Regions from separate parts of the Nocardia violaceofusca NBRC 14427 genome, predicted to be linked through region 3. Evidence: riboswitches for the same ligand, from Rfam matches in the RefSeq annotation. Region 3 holds a riboswitch; each other region holds the start of a gene.

The links. A riboswitch is a leader RNA that binds a small molecule or an ion and turns the genes downstream of it on or off. The one in region 3 is predicted to bind S-adenosylmethionine.
Region 1: linked by a shared signal. The riboswitch ahead of AC5592_RS24315 (aminotransferase class V-fold PLP-dependent enzyme) and the one ahead of AC5592_RS29275 (rhodanese-like domain-containing protein) in region 3 are both predicted to bind S-adenosylmethionine.
Region 2: linked by a shared signal. The riboswitch ahead of AC5592_RS08530 (hypothetical protein) and the one ahead of AC5592_RS29275 (rhodanese-like domain-containing protein) in region 3 are both predicted to bind S-adenosylmethionine.

What each region holds. Positions count from the first base shown of each region.
Region 1 is NZ_CAWMPM010000030.1:121,842-126,114, forward strand. Features, by position in the region: gene AC5592_RS24295 (D-alanyl-D-alanine carboxypeptidase/D-alanyl-D-alanine-endopeptidase) at 1-141, opposite strand, end outside; gene ppa (inorganic diphosphatase) at 410-901, shown strand; gene AC5592_RS24305 (crotonase/enoyl-CoA hydratase family protein) at 985-1,806, opposite strand; gene AC5592_RS24310 (flavin reductase family protein) at 1,991-2,455, shown strand; SAM riboswitch class IV at 2,563-2,676, shown strand; gene AC5592_RS24315 (aminotransferase class V-fold PLP-dependent enzyme) at 2,724-4,190, shown strand; gene AC5592_RS24320 (hypothetical protein) at 4,207-4,273, opposite strand, start outside.
Region 2 is NZ_CAWMPM010000009.1:73,873-78,145, forward strand. Features, by position in the region: gene AC5592_RS08515 (tRNA (cytidine(34)-2'-O)-methyltransferase) at 1-339, opposite strand, end outside; gene AC5592_RS08520 (DUF3017 domain-containing protein) at 469-714, shown strand; gene metX (homoserine O-acetyltransferase MetX) at 744-1,862, opposite strand; gene AC5592_RS08530 (hypothetical protein) at 1,907-2,146, opposite strand; SAM riboswitch class IV at 2,160-2,271, opposite strand; gene AC5592_RS08535 (NADP-dependent isocitrate dehydrogenase) at 2,584-3,801, shown strand; gene AC5592_RS08540 (MFS transporter) at 3,972-4,273, shown strand, end outside.
Region 3 is NZ_CAWMPM010000039.1:83,904-88,176, reverse strand. Features, by position in the region: gene AC5592_RS29285 (FAD-dependent oxidoreductase) at 1-863, opposite strand, end outside; gene AC5592_RS29280 (Rv0361 family membrane protein) at 1,126-1,596, shown strand; SAM riboswitch class IV at 1,651-1,764, shown strand; gene AC5592_RS29275 (rhodanese-like domain-containing protein) at 1,783-2,205, shown strand; gene AC5592_RS29270 (O-succinylhomoserine sulfhydrylase) at 2,246-3,460, shown strand; gene AC5592_RS29265 (type 1 glutamine amidotransferase family protein) at 3,508-4,134, shown strand; gene AC5592_RS29260 (MarR family winged helix-turn-helix transcriptional regulator) at 4,131-4,273, shown strand, end outside.

The DNA.
Region 1 (4,273 bases), on a different contig from region 3:
AAAGGGCTTCACGGGGGCCGGGGGTGCGGCTATCGTCAGACCCCCGTGCCGGAACTCCTCGGTCCACGGCCGCACCGTCACCAGAGCCACCGTGGCCACGACGACGGCGACAACGGTTGCGACCAGCACCGCGACCCACATATTGCGGCGTCGGCGAGCGGCCAGCCCACCGATGTTCTTCCTACCTCGACCTACCACGTGACAGCTGTCTCCCTATTCACCCGTGTGAGGCGGACGCTCCCTGCCGCACCCATGCGCGCATCGACCACACTATCCTCACCTCGCCGGCGTTCCACCGAACGAGCTGGCGCGTCGGCAGCCCACCGGACCGGTCGGCGAGTCGGCCGCGGCACACGCCGGCGAGCAGCCGTACCGCATCAACGCATACGCATCGGACGAAGGAGATGACGTGGAGTTCGACGTCACCATCGAGATCCCCAAGGGGCAGCGCAACAAGTACGAGGTCGACCACGAGACGGGTCGGGTGCGGCTGGACCGCTACCTCTACACCCCGATGGTCTACCCGGCCGACTACGGCTACATCGAGAACACCCTCGGCTCCGACGGCGACCCGCTGGACTGCCTGGTGCTGTTGCCGGAGTCGGTGTTCCCCGGCGTGATCGTCGAGGCCCGCCCGGTCGGCGTGTTGCTGATGAGCGACGAGGCGGGCGGCGACGAGAAGGTCGTTGCGGTGCCGGCCGGCGACAAGCGCTGGGATCACATCCAGGACGTCAACGACATCCCGGAATTCGAGCGCAAGGCCATCGAGCACTTCTTCGAGCACTACAAGGACCTCGAGCCCGGCAAGTGGGTCAAGGTCGAGGGCTGGGACGGCCGGGCCAAGGCCGAGACTCTCACCACCGAGGCGTTCGAGCGGCTGCAGGAGCAGGGCGGGCACTGAGTGCCGGTCGACGGCGCTCGCGGGCGTATGCGTCCCGCCGAGCGCCGTCGCACGTGCGCTACTTGCCCTGGAAGTCACGTGCGCTACTTGCCCTGGAAGTTCGGCTTGCGCTTCTCGAAGACGGCCTGAATCGCCTCGGTCAGATCCTCCGAGGGCAGGAAGGCCGCGTTCCACGCCGAGACGTACCGCAGCCCGTCGGCCACCTTGCCGGCCTTGGGCTGGTCCAGCACGTCCTTGATGCCCTGCACGACCAGCGGCGGATTCGCGGCGATCTCCTCCGCCAGCGTGTACGCGGCGGCCAGAACCGCTTCCTGGTCCGGATAGACGTCGTTGATCAGGCCGATCTTCTCCGCCCGCGCGGCGTCGATGTCCTTGCCGGTATAGGCGAGCTCGCGCACATGGCCCTCGCCGATGATGCCCGGCAGCCGGTGCAACGATCCGATGTCGGCGACGATGGCGACCTTGGCCTCGCGCAGGCTGAAGCTGGCCTCCGCGCTGGCCAGGCGGATATCCGCGGCGGCAATGAGATCGAGTCCGCCACCCACGCACCAGCCGGAGATCGCGGCGATCACGGGTTTGCGGCAGTCGGCGACCGCGGTCACCGAGGCCTGCATGCGGCGGATCTCGTAGAGGAAATCGGTGCGCGGTGCGGCCAGGGCCTTCTCGCCCAGCAGCGGACCGAAGGTCGGGCTCATCGCGGGCAGATCGAGGCCGTAGGAGAAGTGCTTACCGGAGCCGGTGAGCACGATCGCGCGGATCTCCGGGTCGGCGTCCAGCTCGCCGAAGATCAGTGGCAGTTCACTCCAGAAATCCGGGCCCATGGCATTGCCCTTGCCGGGTCCGGTCAGCGTCACTCGCGCGACGTGACCGGTGCGCTCGACGTCGAAGGCCTTCCAATCACTCATTCGTCCAGCGTATCGGGGCAGTTCGGCGGCGCCGGGACGGCGTCGGGATTGCGGGAGGGCGGGCACGACGTAGGTTGGAGGCGTGAGCAGTTCCCAGCGACCCGACGCCGAGCTGGCCGATCTCGACCCTCAGCATCTCGAATCTCAGCACGACGGCGTCACCGCAGCGCAGTACCGGGCAGCCATGCGCCACTACCCCGCGGGAGTGACGATCGTCACCCTGAGCCGGCCGGAACGCCCGGTGGGCTTCACCGCCACCTCCTTCGCCTCGCTGTCGCTGGATCCGCCACTGATCTCGTTCAACATCGCGCACACCTCCTCGTCCATCGACGCGATGAGCGAGGCCGATTCGGTCGTCGTGCACTTCCTCGGTGAACATCAACAGCATCTGGCACAACGGTTTTCGCGCGCCGCCGAAGAGCGTTTCGCCGACCCGGAGTTGTGGTCGACGCTGGAGACGGGCGAGCCGGTGCTGCACGGCACCCCGATCTGGGTGCGGGCCACCGTGCATCGGTTGATTCCCATCGGCGACCACACCCTGGTGGTCGGATTGGTCACCCGGGTGCACGACGACACCGGTGGCGAGCCGATGCGCAACCCGCTGCTGTACTACAACGGCACCTATCACCGCCCAGCCGGATTGGACTGAGCCGCAATTCCTTTCACGCGTCGCCGATTTCGCGGGCGGCGCGGCGCCACTGCTCGCTCGAGTCGGGTGCTTGACAACGCCGGGCCGGTTCTGCCACTCTCGGCTCAGGTCACGAGTACCAGCGTCAAGCCCCGGCTAGCTGGTCGGCAACCCTCCTCCGCGGTGGGGTGCTCCGGGTGACGACCTGGCCGATGCTCGACCGAGCACGGCAAGCGCGGACTCCGATCACCCTCCACGTCCGGAGTCCCTGAACAAAGGGATCGCCCCGATGCGTACTGCTGTCTCGACAATTGCCGCCGCTACCGCCGAAACCGTTGTCCCGGAACAGGTTTGCGCTCACGGCGGCTACGCCTCCCGCTCCGGCGCCTCCTGCACCTGCTCGGCGCCGGACTGCGCCGGCCATGCCACCCGTTCCTGCCGCACCGGTGAACCGATCGCGCGCGTCTCCGGCTGCGATCTGCGAGTTCCGTTGGTACAGGGCGGTTTCCGTACCTACGCCAACTTCGACTACGCCGCCAGCGCCCCCGCCCTGGCCCAGGTCACCGACCGCGTGAACGAACTGCTCCCCTACTACGCCAGCGTGCACCGCGGCGCCGGATACGCCTCCCGCATCAGCACCGATCGCTACGAGGCAGCGCGTGTCGCGGTGGCACGGGCGGTGAACTGCGCCGACGACCAGGTGGTGGTGTTCACCCGCAACACCACCGACTCGCTGAATCTGCTGGCGTGCTGCGTTCCCGGCGACACCGTGGTGCTCGATATCGAACACCACGCGAATTTCCTGCCCTGGACGCGCCGCGGCCGCCGGGTGGTTCCCGCCGCCGCGACGATCGCGGAGACGCTGCGGCGGCTCGAGGCCGAACTGTGCGCCGAACCCGCTGCACTGCTTGCGGTTACGGGCGCGTCGAATGTGACCGGTGAGGTGCTGCCGCTGGCGGAACTGACCGCGATCGCGCATCGCCACGGCGCCCGCATCCTGGTCGATGCCGCGCAACTGGCCCCGCATCGCCGAATCGACCTGCAGTCGTTCGCGGAATCCGGCGGAACCGGCATCGACTACCTGGCCTTCTCCGGGCACAAGTTGTACGCGCCCTTCGGCGCCGGTGTGCTGGTAGGCCGCCGCGACTGGCTGGACGCGGCGCCGCCGTATCTGGCCGGCGGCGGGGCGGTCACCGCGGTCACCACCGAGCAGGCGCACTGGGCGCCCGCACCGCAGCGGCACGAGGCGGGATCACCGAACGTGTTGGGCGCGGCGGCCGTCGCGGCGGCCTGCGAAACGTTGTATGCCCTCGACGAACAGGCCGTGGTCGAGCACGAACACCACTTGATCCGCCGCCTGCGCGACGGCCTGAAAAGCGTTGCGGGCGTTCGGCAACTGCGCATCTTTTCCGACAGTGCCGACAGTGTGGGCATCGTGGCATTCACCGTCGACGGGTTCGAGCCCGGCCGGGTCGCGGCGTATCTGTCGGCCGAATTCGGTATCGGCGTGCGTGACGGGCGTTTCTGCGCACATCCCCTGCTGCAGCGGCTCGGTGTCGACGGCGCGGTGCGCGCGAGCGTCGGTCTGGGCACGTCGGTCGCGGATGTGGATCGCCTGCTCGAGGCGCTGAGCCGACTGGTTCGAGACGGCGCTTCGTGGAATTACACGTATGCCGGCGGCCAGTGGTCCCCGCTGCCGGAGACCCGGCCCGGCTTGACGGAGGCGGGGCAGGGCGCGGCACCCTGCGCGATCTGATCCGGCACGATCCGATTCACGGCACCAGGTAGCGGGCGGCCAATTCTTCGATCAGCGGATCGCCGTCGGGAACGGAGTCGATG
Region 2 (4,273 bases), on a different contig from region 3:
GTCGGCCAGGACGTCGTCCGGGAGGCCGGTCGGTTCCGGACCGAACAGCAGGACGTCACCGGCACGGTAGGCGATATCGGTGTTGTGCGTGGTGGCATGGGTGGTGAAGGCGAAGACGCGCTCGGGCCGCAGGGATTTCCATGCGGCGGAAAGGTTTTCGTGCACGGTGACCACCGCGAGATCGTGGTAGTCCAATCCGGCGCGGCGCAGCTTCGGCTCCGACAGATCGAATCCGAGCGGCTCGATCAGATGCAGTTCGCACCCCGTGCCGGCCGCCAGACGGATCGCATTGCCCGTGTTCGGTGGGATACGCGGTTCGAAGAACACCAGCTTGAGCACACCGAGACGGTACCCGCTCCCGGTGGCGGCACGACCGGACATGCGAGAATCGCAGCCGTGACCGACGTGCCGACCACCCACCCGCAGCATTCCAGCCCGGCGAGCCGCTTCTTCCAGGTTCATCTGCCGATGCTGCTGGTCGTCGTGGTGCTGCTGGTCGCGGTGGTTTTCCTGGCGCAGGACCGGTGGCGGCGCGGTGCGTTCTTCATCGGCGGTGCGACGCTGCTCGCGGCCGTGTTCCGGTTGTGCCTGCCGTCGGCGCGAGTCGGGCTGCTGGCGGTGCGCAGCCGTCCGTTCGACATCGGCGCCTATACCGTGCTGGGCGGCGCGATCATCGTGCTGGCGGCCACCATCAGCAGCCTCGGCGTCGGCTGAACTCGGTCGGCTGAACTCGCAGGACGGACTCAGGATTCGCGGGCGTCCTGTGCGGCGCGCGCCAATTCCATCGTCTGCTCCAGCAATTTGCCGATGGCCTCGATCTCGGTGAGGAAACCGTCGTGGCCGTCGCGTGAATGCACGACTTCCAGACCTTTGCAGCCGGGCAGCAGATCGGCCAGTTCCTGCTGGGTCCGCAACGGGTACAACCGGTCCGAATCCACGCCGCCGACCACGCACGGCACCGGGGTGGCGGCCAGCGCGGCCTCGATGCCGCCGCGTCCGCGGCCGACGTCGTGCCGGTTCATGGCCTCGGTCAGCAGCACGTAGGTGGCCGCGTCGAACCGTGCGACCAACTTGTCGGCCTGATGCTCCAGATAGCTCTGCACCGCATAACGTCCACCGTCCCAAGGGTTTTCGTCGCCCTGCGCGGTATTGGCGAACCGGTGGTCGAGTTCGAATTCGGTGCGGTAGGTCAGATGCGCGATCCGGCGCGCGATGCGCAGACCGGCCAGCGGCCGGCGGCCGGTGCCGTGGTAATCGCCGTCCTGCCAGTCCGGATCCGAGGTGATCGCGGCGATCTGGGTGGTCTGGGTGCCGATCTGATCCGCGGTGGCGCGGGCGCCGACCGCCAGCACCAGGGCCGCGTCGACGCGATCGGGGTATCCGACCATCCATTCCAGCACCCGCATGCCGCCCATCGAACCGCCGACCACCGCGGCGATGCGGGTCAGCCCGAGCAGGTCCAGCAGCGCCACTTCGGCGCTCACCTGGTCGCGGATCGAAATCTCCGGAAAGCGTGCGCCCCAGGGCTTTCCGTCCGGCGCGAGGGACGAGGGGCCGGTGCTGCCCTGGCAACCACCCAGAACGTTGGTCGCGATCACGCACCAGCGGTCGGTGTCCAGTGCCGCGCCGGGCCCGACCAGTCCGTCCCACCAGCCCGGCAGGGCGTGCAGTTCGTCGGGTTGCCCGCAGACGTGCGAATCACCGGTCAGCGCGTGTTCGACCAGCACCACGTTGTCCAGGCCGGGGGCCAGTTCACCCCAGCGCTGCACGGCCAGTTCGACACCGGGGACGACCGCGCCGTTCTCGAGGCGGACATCGCCGACGCCGATGATGCCCACCGTGCCGTCCGGCGGCGGTAGCAGTGTCGTTGCGCCCGGGCGTGACGTGCTCGATTCGATACTCACGGTCACCGTGCCGTCACCACGTCGAGCCGTGCCACGCGATCGATCCCTGTCACCCGCATCGGCCCGCGGACCTGCCGGAACGCGGCGCCGGCGGCCGCCGGGTCGGCGCACGGCGAGAGCGCGCGCGTGGTCGAGGCGGTACGGAGGGCTGGGGCACACACATCCCCGATGGTAGCGATACGGCTGCGCCGCTCCGCCGCCTCCACGGACTTGCCGGCGATGGGCACGGTGGACTCGCTCACTTGTTGCTCCTGACAGTCGCGCTTGCTCTCGGCTTTCGAGAGCCCGGTCAATCACCCGGAGCACCCCACCGCAACTGGAGGGTTGCCGGCCAGCGAGCCGGGGCTTGGCGCTGGCGCTCATGACCTGCCGTGGATGGTAACAATCGGGCACGACCGGGGCGAGGGTTGGGCTCGGCCGATTCGAGGCGGACGTTCGCGGCGTATGTCCGTTTCCCTGTCGATCGCCATCGGGCCGGTGTGACGCGGGTAGCTCTCAATGGGACCGCCCCTGTCAGTGAGACCCAGCGCACCAGTACGCTTGTCTTGTTTAGCACCAGGCGTCTCGTGGACAACGCGGGGCGTATACGTTGTCTGTTGAACAGCTGGGGTCCGCTCACAAGCGTGCTCGCCTGGCCGTGCAATGGGAGCACACCTTCCTTAGGAGGACACGAAGATCCATGTCCAAGATCAAGGTTGAAGGGACCGTCGTCGAACTCGACGGCGACGAGATGACCCGGATCATCTGGCAGTTCATCAAGGACAAGCTGATCCATCCGTACCTCGATGTGAACCTCGAGTACTACGACCTCGGCATCGAAACCCGCGACAAGACCGATGACCAGGTCACCGTCGACGCGGCCAACGCCATCAAGAAGCACGGCGTGGGCGTCAAATGCGCCACCATCACCCCCGACGAGGCACGTGTCGAAGAATTCGGCCTCAAGAAGATGTGGCGTTCGCCGAACGGCACGATTCGTAACATTCTCGGCGGCACCATTTTCCGCGCGCCGATCATCATTTCCAATGTCCCGCGTCTGGTTCCCGGCTGGACCAAGCCGATCATCATCGGCCGTCACGCCTTTGGTGACCAGTACCGCGCCACCGATTTCAAGGTGCATCAGGCCGGCACCGTCACGATTCAGTTCACCCCGGAGGACGGCTCCGAGCCGATCGTCCACGAAGTGGTGAAGATGCCCGAGGACGGCGGCGTCGTCATGGGTATGTACAACTTCAAGAAGTCGATCGAGGACTTCGCGCGGGCGTCGCTGAACTACGGCCTGCAGCAGAACTACCCCGTCTACATGTCGACGAAGAACACCATCCTGAAGGCCTACGACGGCATGTTCAAGGACACCTTCCAGGAGATCTTCGAGACCGAGTTCAAGGACGAGTTCGCGGCCGCCGGACTGACCTACGAACACCGGCTGATCGACGATATGGTCGCCTCCGCGCTGAAGTGGGAAGGCGGCTACGTCTGGGCCTGCAAGAACTACGACGGCGACGTGCAGTCCGACACCGTGGCGCAGGGCTTCGGCTCGCTGGGCCTGATGACCTCCGTGCTGCTCACCCCGGACGGCCGCACCTGTGAGGCCGAGGCCGCGCACGGCACGGTGACCCGCCACTTCCGGCAGCACCAGCAGGGCAAGCCCACCTCCACGAACCCGATCGCCTCGATCTTCGCGTGGACGCGGGGTCTGGCGCACCGCGGCAAGCTGGACAACACCCCCGAGGTCATCGGCTTCGCGCAGACCCTCGAGGACGTCGTCATCAAGACCGTCGAGAGCGGCCAGATGACCAAGGACCTGGCGCTGCTGGTCGGCGGCAACCAGGGCTATCTGACCACCGAGGAGTTCCTCGGCGTGCTGGATGCGAACCTGGCGCGCGAACTGAGCTGAACGCTCACGACCGGCCGGAATCCGGCGCGGCCGGTAGACATATCCGGGCACCCGCCCCCACCGATCCCGGTGGCCGCGGGTGCCCGAATTGCTTTCCGCACCCCATCGCGTGAGTCGAATCACCCCGGCCGCCGGTATCGCCGCGGCGACCGCGCGTGTTGGCCACACCCATGGCCGACTCAGCTCCCGTGCGCACCGCACCACCCGTCGACTTCCCATCGGAGTCACCCGCGAGTGCCGCGTCGTCCCGTGCGGCGCTCGGCTCCGGCGCGGCGCCGCGGACTCGCACCGATTGGCACATTCCGGCGATGCTCGCGCTGGCGCTCGGCGGTTTCGGGATCGGCACCACCGAATTCGTCACCATGGGACTGCTGCCCGACATCGCCGCGGACCTGCATGTTTCGGAGCCCACCGGCGGACATGCCGTCTCGGCGTACGCGCTGGGCGTGGTGGTCGGCGCGCCCGTGATCGC
Region 3 (4,273 bases):
TCGCCGATCAGTTCGGCCGGGGACTCGAAGAAGTGCAGGAACAGCTTGTGCGGACGGTCGCCGACATCGCGGATGGCCCACTGCTCGAGGGTGTTGCAGACCATGTCGACCTGCTTGGAGTGGCGGCGGGCGGCCTCGGAGCCCTCGTCGTAGTCGATGTCCTCCGGATCGACGATGACCTCGATGGTCGGCGAGTGGTCGAGTTCGCGCAGCTCCAGCGGGGTGAACTTGGCCTGCGCGGGACCGCGGCGGCCGAAGACGTGGACCTCGAGCGCCTTGTTGTTGCGCAGGCCCTCGTAGACGTTCGGCGGAATCTCGGTCGGCAGCAGTTCGTCACCGGTCTTGGCGAGTACGCGGGCCACGTCGAGCGCGACGTTGCCCACGCCCAGGACGGCGACCTTCTCCGCGTCCAGCGGCCAGGTGCGCGGCACATCCGGGTGGCCGTCGTACCAGGACACGAAGTCCGCGGCGCCGTAGCTGCCGTCGAGCTCGATACCCGGCACGCCCAGGGCGCGGTCGGCGTTGGCGCCGGTGGAGAAGATCACCGCGTCGTAGAAGCGACGCAGGTCCTCGAGGTCGATGTCGCTGCCGTAGTCGATATTGCCGAGCAGGCGCACCTGCGGCTTGTCGAGCACCTTGTGCAGGGCGGTGATGATGCCCTTGATGCGCGGGTGGTCGGGCGCGACGCCGTAGCGGATGAGACCGAACGGGGCAGGCATGCGCTCGTAGAGGTCGATACTCGCCTCGACATCGGACTTCATCAGCGCGTCGGCGGCGTAGATTCCGGCCGGTCCGGCACCGACGATCGCGATGCGCAGTGGGCGGTCGCCCGCGCCGCTCTTCGTTCCAGCGTGTTCGGTCATTTCTACGCGCACCTTTGGTCGAAACTCTCGTCTTGTCAGCCGTCCTTCTTAGCTTAGGCTAAGTTGACGTGCGGGCCGGGCCCTGCCCGACTGCTCCGCCGATGCTGCCTCGTTGCCGCGCGGAGCTCTCCCGATCCGTGCACCGGATGTGGCCGGAGTTCTGGTGATTCTATCGGTGGCACACACCGCCGCTATTCCCGGTATCCGCGCGAAAATGCGGGCGTGATCTTCGACACTTCGGCCCACCGGGGATGATCGCACCATGAGTGACAGCGATCCGGCCGGCCGGAGCGACCCCCGGGGCGATGATCCGGCTACCTCGATCGATCAGCGCGACACCACGCGATCGGCGACGCCGTTCCTGATCGCCGCGGCCATCGCCGTTCTCGCGGTGCTCGCCGTCGTGATCCTCGGAGTCACCCGCCCGGCTGAGAACAATCTCACAGATCCGGACCGGGTGGCCATCGCGGCGCGCAACTTCGCCACGGCGAGAAGCGATTCCGATGCCGACCGGCGCAAGACCACCGAATGCGCGGGCTTCGACGAGAAGAAGTCTCCGCTGGGCGCCGGCTCCGTCGGCAAGAAGGTGGAGATCGCCGGAGTCGACGCGGTGCACATCGACGGCGACCACGCCACGGCCTCGGTGACCAGCCAGATCGACGGGCACAAGACCGCGGCGAACTGGAATTTCGGCCGTGAGAACGGCACCTGGCTGGTGTGCGGCAACCCCTGAGCCGTCGCCGTCGATGTTTGACAATCGGGCCTGTGACCAGGCATTCTCGGTTCAGGTCATGAGTACCAGCGGCAAGCCCCGGCTAGCTGGTCGGCAACCCTCCTCCGCGGTGGGGTGCTCCGGGTGACGACCTGGCCGCGGTCCGACCGGACGCGGCAAGTGCGGATTCCGTAGGAGGTTCGACAAGTGAGCTACGCCGGTGACATCACGCCTGGGCAGGCGTGGGAGTTGTTGCGCGACAATCCGGATGCGGTGCTGGTGGATGTGCGCACCGAGGCCGAATGGCGATTCGTCGGTGTGCCCGACACCACCTCGATCGAGCGGCCGACCGCCCTCATCGAATGGGTCGACGGCACCGGCTCGCCCAATCCCGCGTTCGTGGAGCAGTTGAAACAGGTGCTGGCCGATCGCGCGGGCGACAGCGATGCCCCGGTGATCTTCCTGTGCCGGTCCGGGCAGCGTTCGATCGGTGCGGCGACGGCGGCGACGGCGGCCGGCTTCGCACCCTCCTACAACGTGCTCGAGGGTTTCGAGGGTCCGCTGGATGCCGAGGGGCATCGTGGTGGCGCGGGTTGGCGCGCACTCGGCCTGCCGTGGCGGCAGTCGTGAGCGGATCTGTTGTGCGGCAATTCTTTTCGTGGAGGCAGTCATGATCACCGGCGGTGCATTCGATCGGCCGCTGCCCGAGGGCGTGGGTCCGGCGACCCTGGGCGTGCGCGGCGGGCTGCGCCGCTCCGGTTTCGAGGAGACCTCCGAGGCGCTGTATCTGTCGTCCGGATTCGTCTACGAGAGCGCGGAGGCGGCCGAAGCGGCCTTCACCGGCGATATCGAGCATTTCGTGTATTCCCGCTACGGCAATCCGACGGTCGCGATGTTCGAGGAGCGGATGCGGCTGCTCGAGGGCGCCGAGGCGTGTTTCGCCACCGCCAGCGGGATGTCCGCGGTGTTCACCGCGCTGGCGGCGCTGCTCGGGCAGGGCGATCGGCTGGTGGCCGCGCGCAGCCTGTTCGGTTCCTGTTTCGTGGTGTGCAACGAGATCCTGCCGCGCTGGGGCGTGGAAACCGTCTTCGTCGACGGTGAGGATCTCGGCCAGTGGGAGCGGGCGCTCTCGCAGCCGACGGCCGCGGTGTTCTTCGAGACCCCGTCGAATCCGATGCAGACCCTCGTCGACGTGCGGCGGGTGAGCGAACTGGCTCATGCCGCCGGTGCGAAGGTCGTGCTGGACAACGTGTTCGCGACGCCGCTGTTGCAGCGCAGCCTCGACCTCGGCGCCGATGTGGTGGTCTATTCGGGCACCAAGCACATCGACGGACAGGGCCGGGTGCTCGGCGGTGCGATCCTCGGCACCGGCGACTACATCAATGGACCGGTCAAGAATCTGATGCGCCACACCGGCCCGGCGCTGAGCCCGTTCAACGCCTGGACCCTGCTGAAGGGGCTGGAGACGATGCCGCTGCGGGTGCGGCAATCGACGCAGTCCGCGCTGGCCGTCGCCGAGTTCCTGGAACGGCATCCGGGCGTGGCCTGGACGAAGTACCCGTTCCTCACCTCGCATCCGCAGCACGAGCTGGCGACCTCGCAGATGTCCGGCGGCGGCACCGTGGTCACCTTCGAACTCGCCGCGGGCGCCGGCGAGGGCAAGAAGCGCGCCTTCGAGGTGCTGAACCGGCTGCGCATCGTCGACATCTCCAACAACCTCGGCGACGCGAAGACCCTGATCACGCATCCGGCGACCACCACGCACCGGGCGATGGGTCCCGAAGGCCGTGCGGCTGTCGGTCTCACCGACGGGGTGCTGCGTATCTCGATCGGACTCGAGGATGTGGAGGATCTGCTCGGCGATCTGGCGCAGGCGCTGAGCTGACACCGAAACCATTGACAGTATGCTGTCAATTATGACAGCATACTGTCATGAGTAAAACGGTTCATATCGCGGTGTACGACACCTTCGCCGATTGGGAGCCGAGCTACGTCACGGCCGGTATCAATCGCCCACTGATGCAGCGCGAACCGGGAAGCTGGCAGATCCGCACGGTCGGCGCCACCGCCGAGCCGGTCACCTCGATGGGCGGGCTGCGCGTGCTTCCCGATCTGACTCTGGATCAGCTCTCGCCGGGCGACAGCGCGATGCTAATCCTGCCCGGCGCCGATATCTGGGAGGACGGGCAACTCGCGCCGTTCGCCCAGGCGGCGGCGGACTTTCTGAAGGCCGGCGTGCCCGTCGCGGCGATCTGCGGGGCGACCTACGGACTGGCGACCCAGGGCCTGCTCGATGCTCGCCCGCACACCGGCAACGCCGCGGAAAACCTTGTCTCGACCGGATATTCGGGAGCGGAACACTTCGTGGACGAACCGGCCGTGACCGACGGCGATCTCATCACCGCGAGTGGTATCGCGCCGATCGACTTCGCGCGGCATATCTTCGCGCGGCTGGACCTGTTCGAGCCGGCCGTCCTGGACGCGTGGTATCGGCTCTACGCGGACCGGGATCCGAGCGGGTTCTTCGCCCTGCAGGCCGCGGCGGTCGAGCCGGCATGAGTCGGGGTGATGCCGAACTGTTCTCCGCGGCGGCGATCACGACCTTCAAGCTGAACGGCCAATTCCTCACGATCGCAGAGGAATTGGCGAAACCGGCGGAGATCACCGCGGCCTGGTGGCAGGTGCTGGGCGCGGTGCT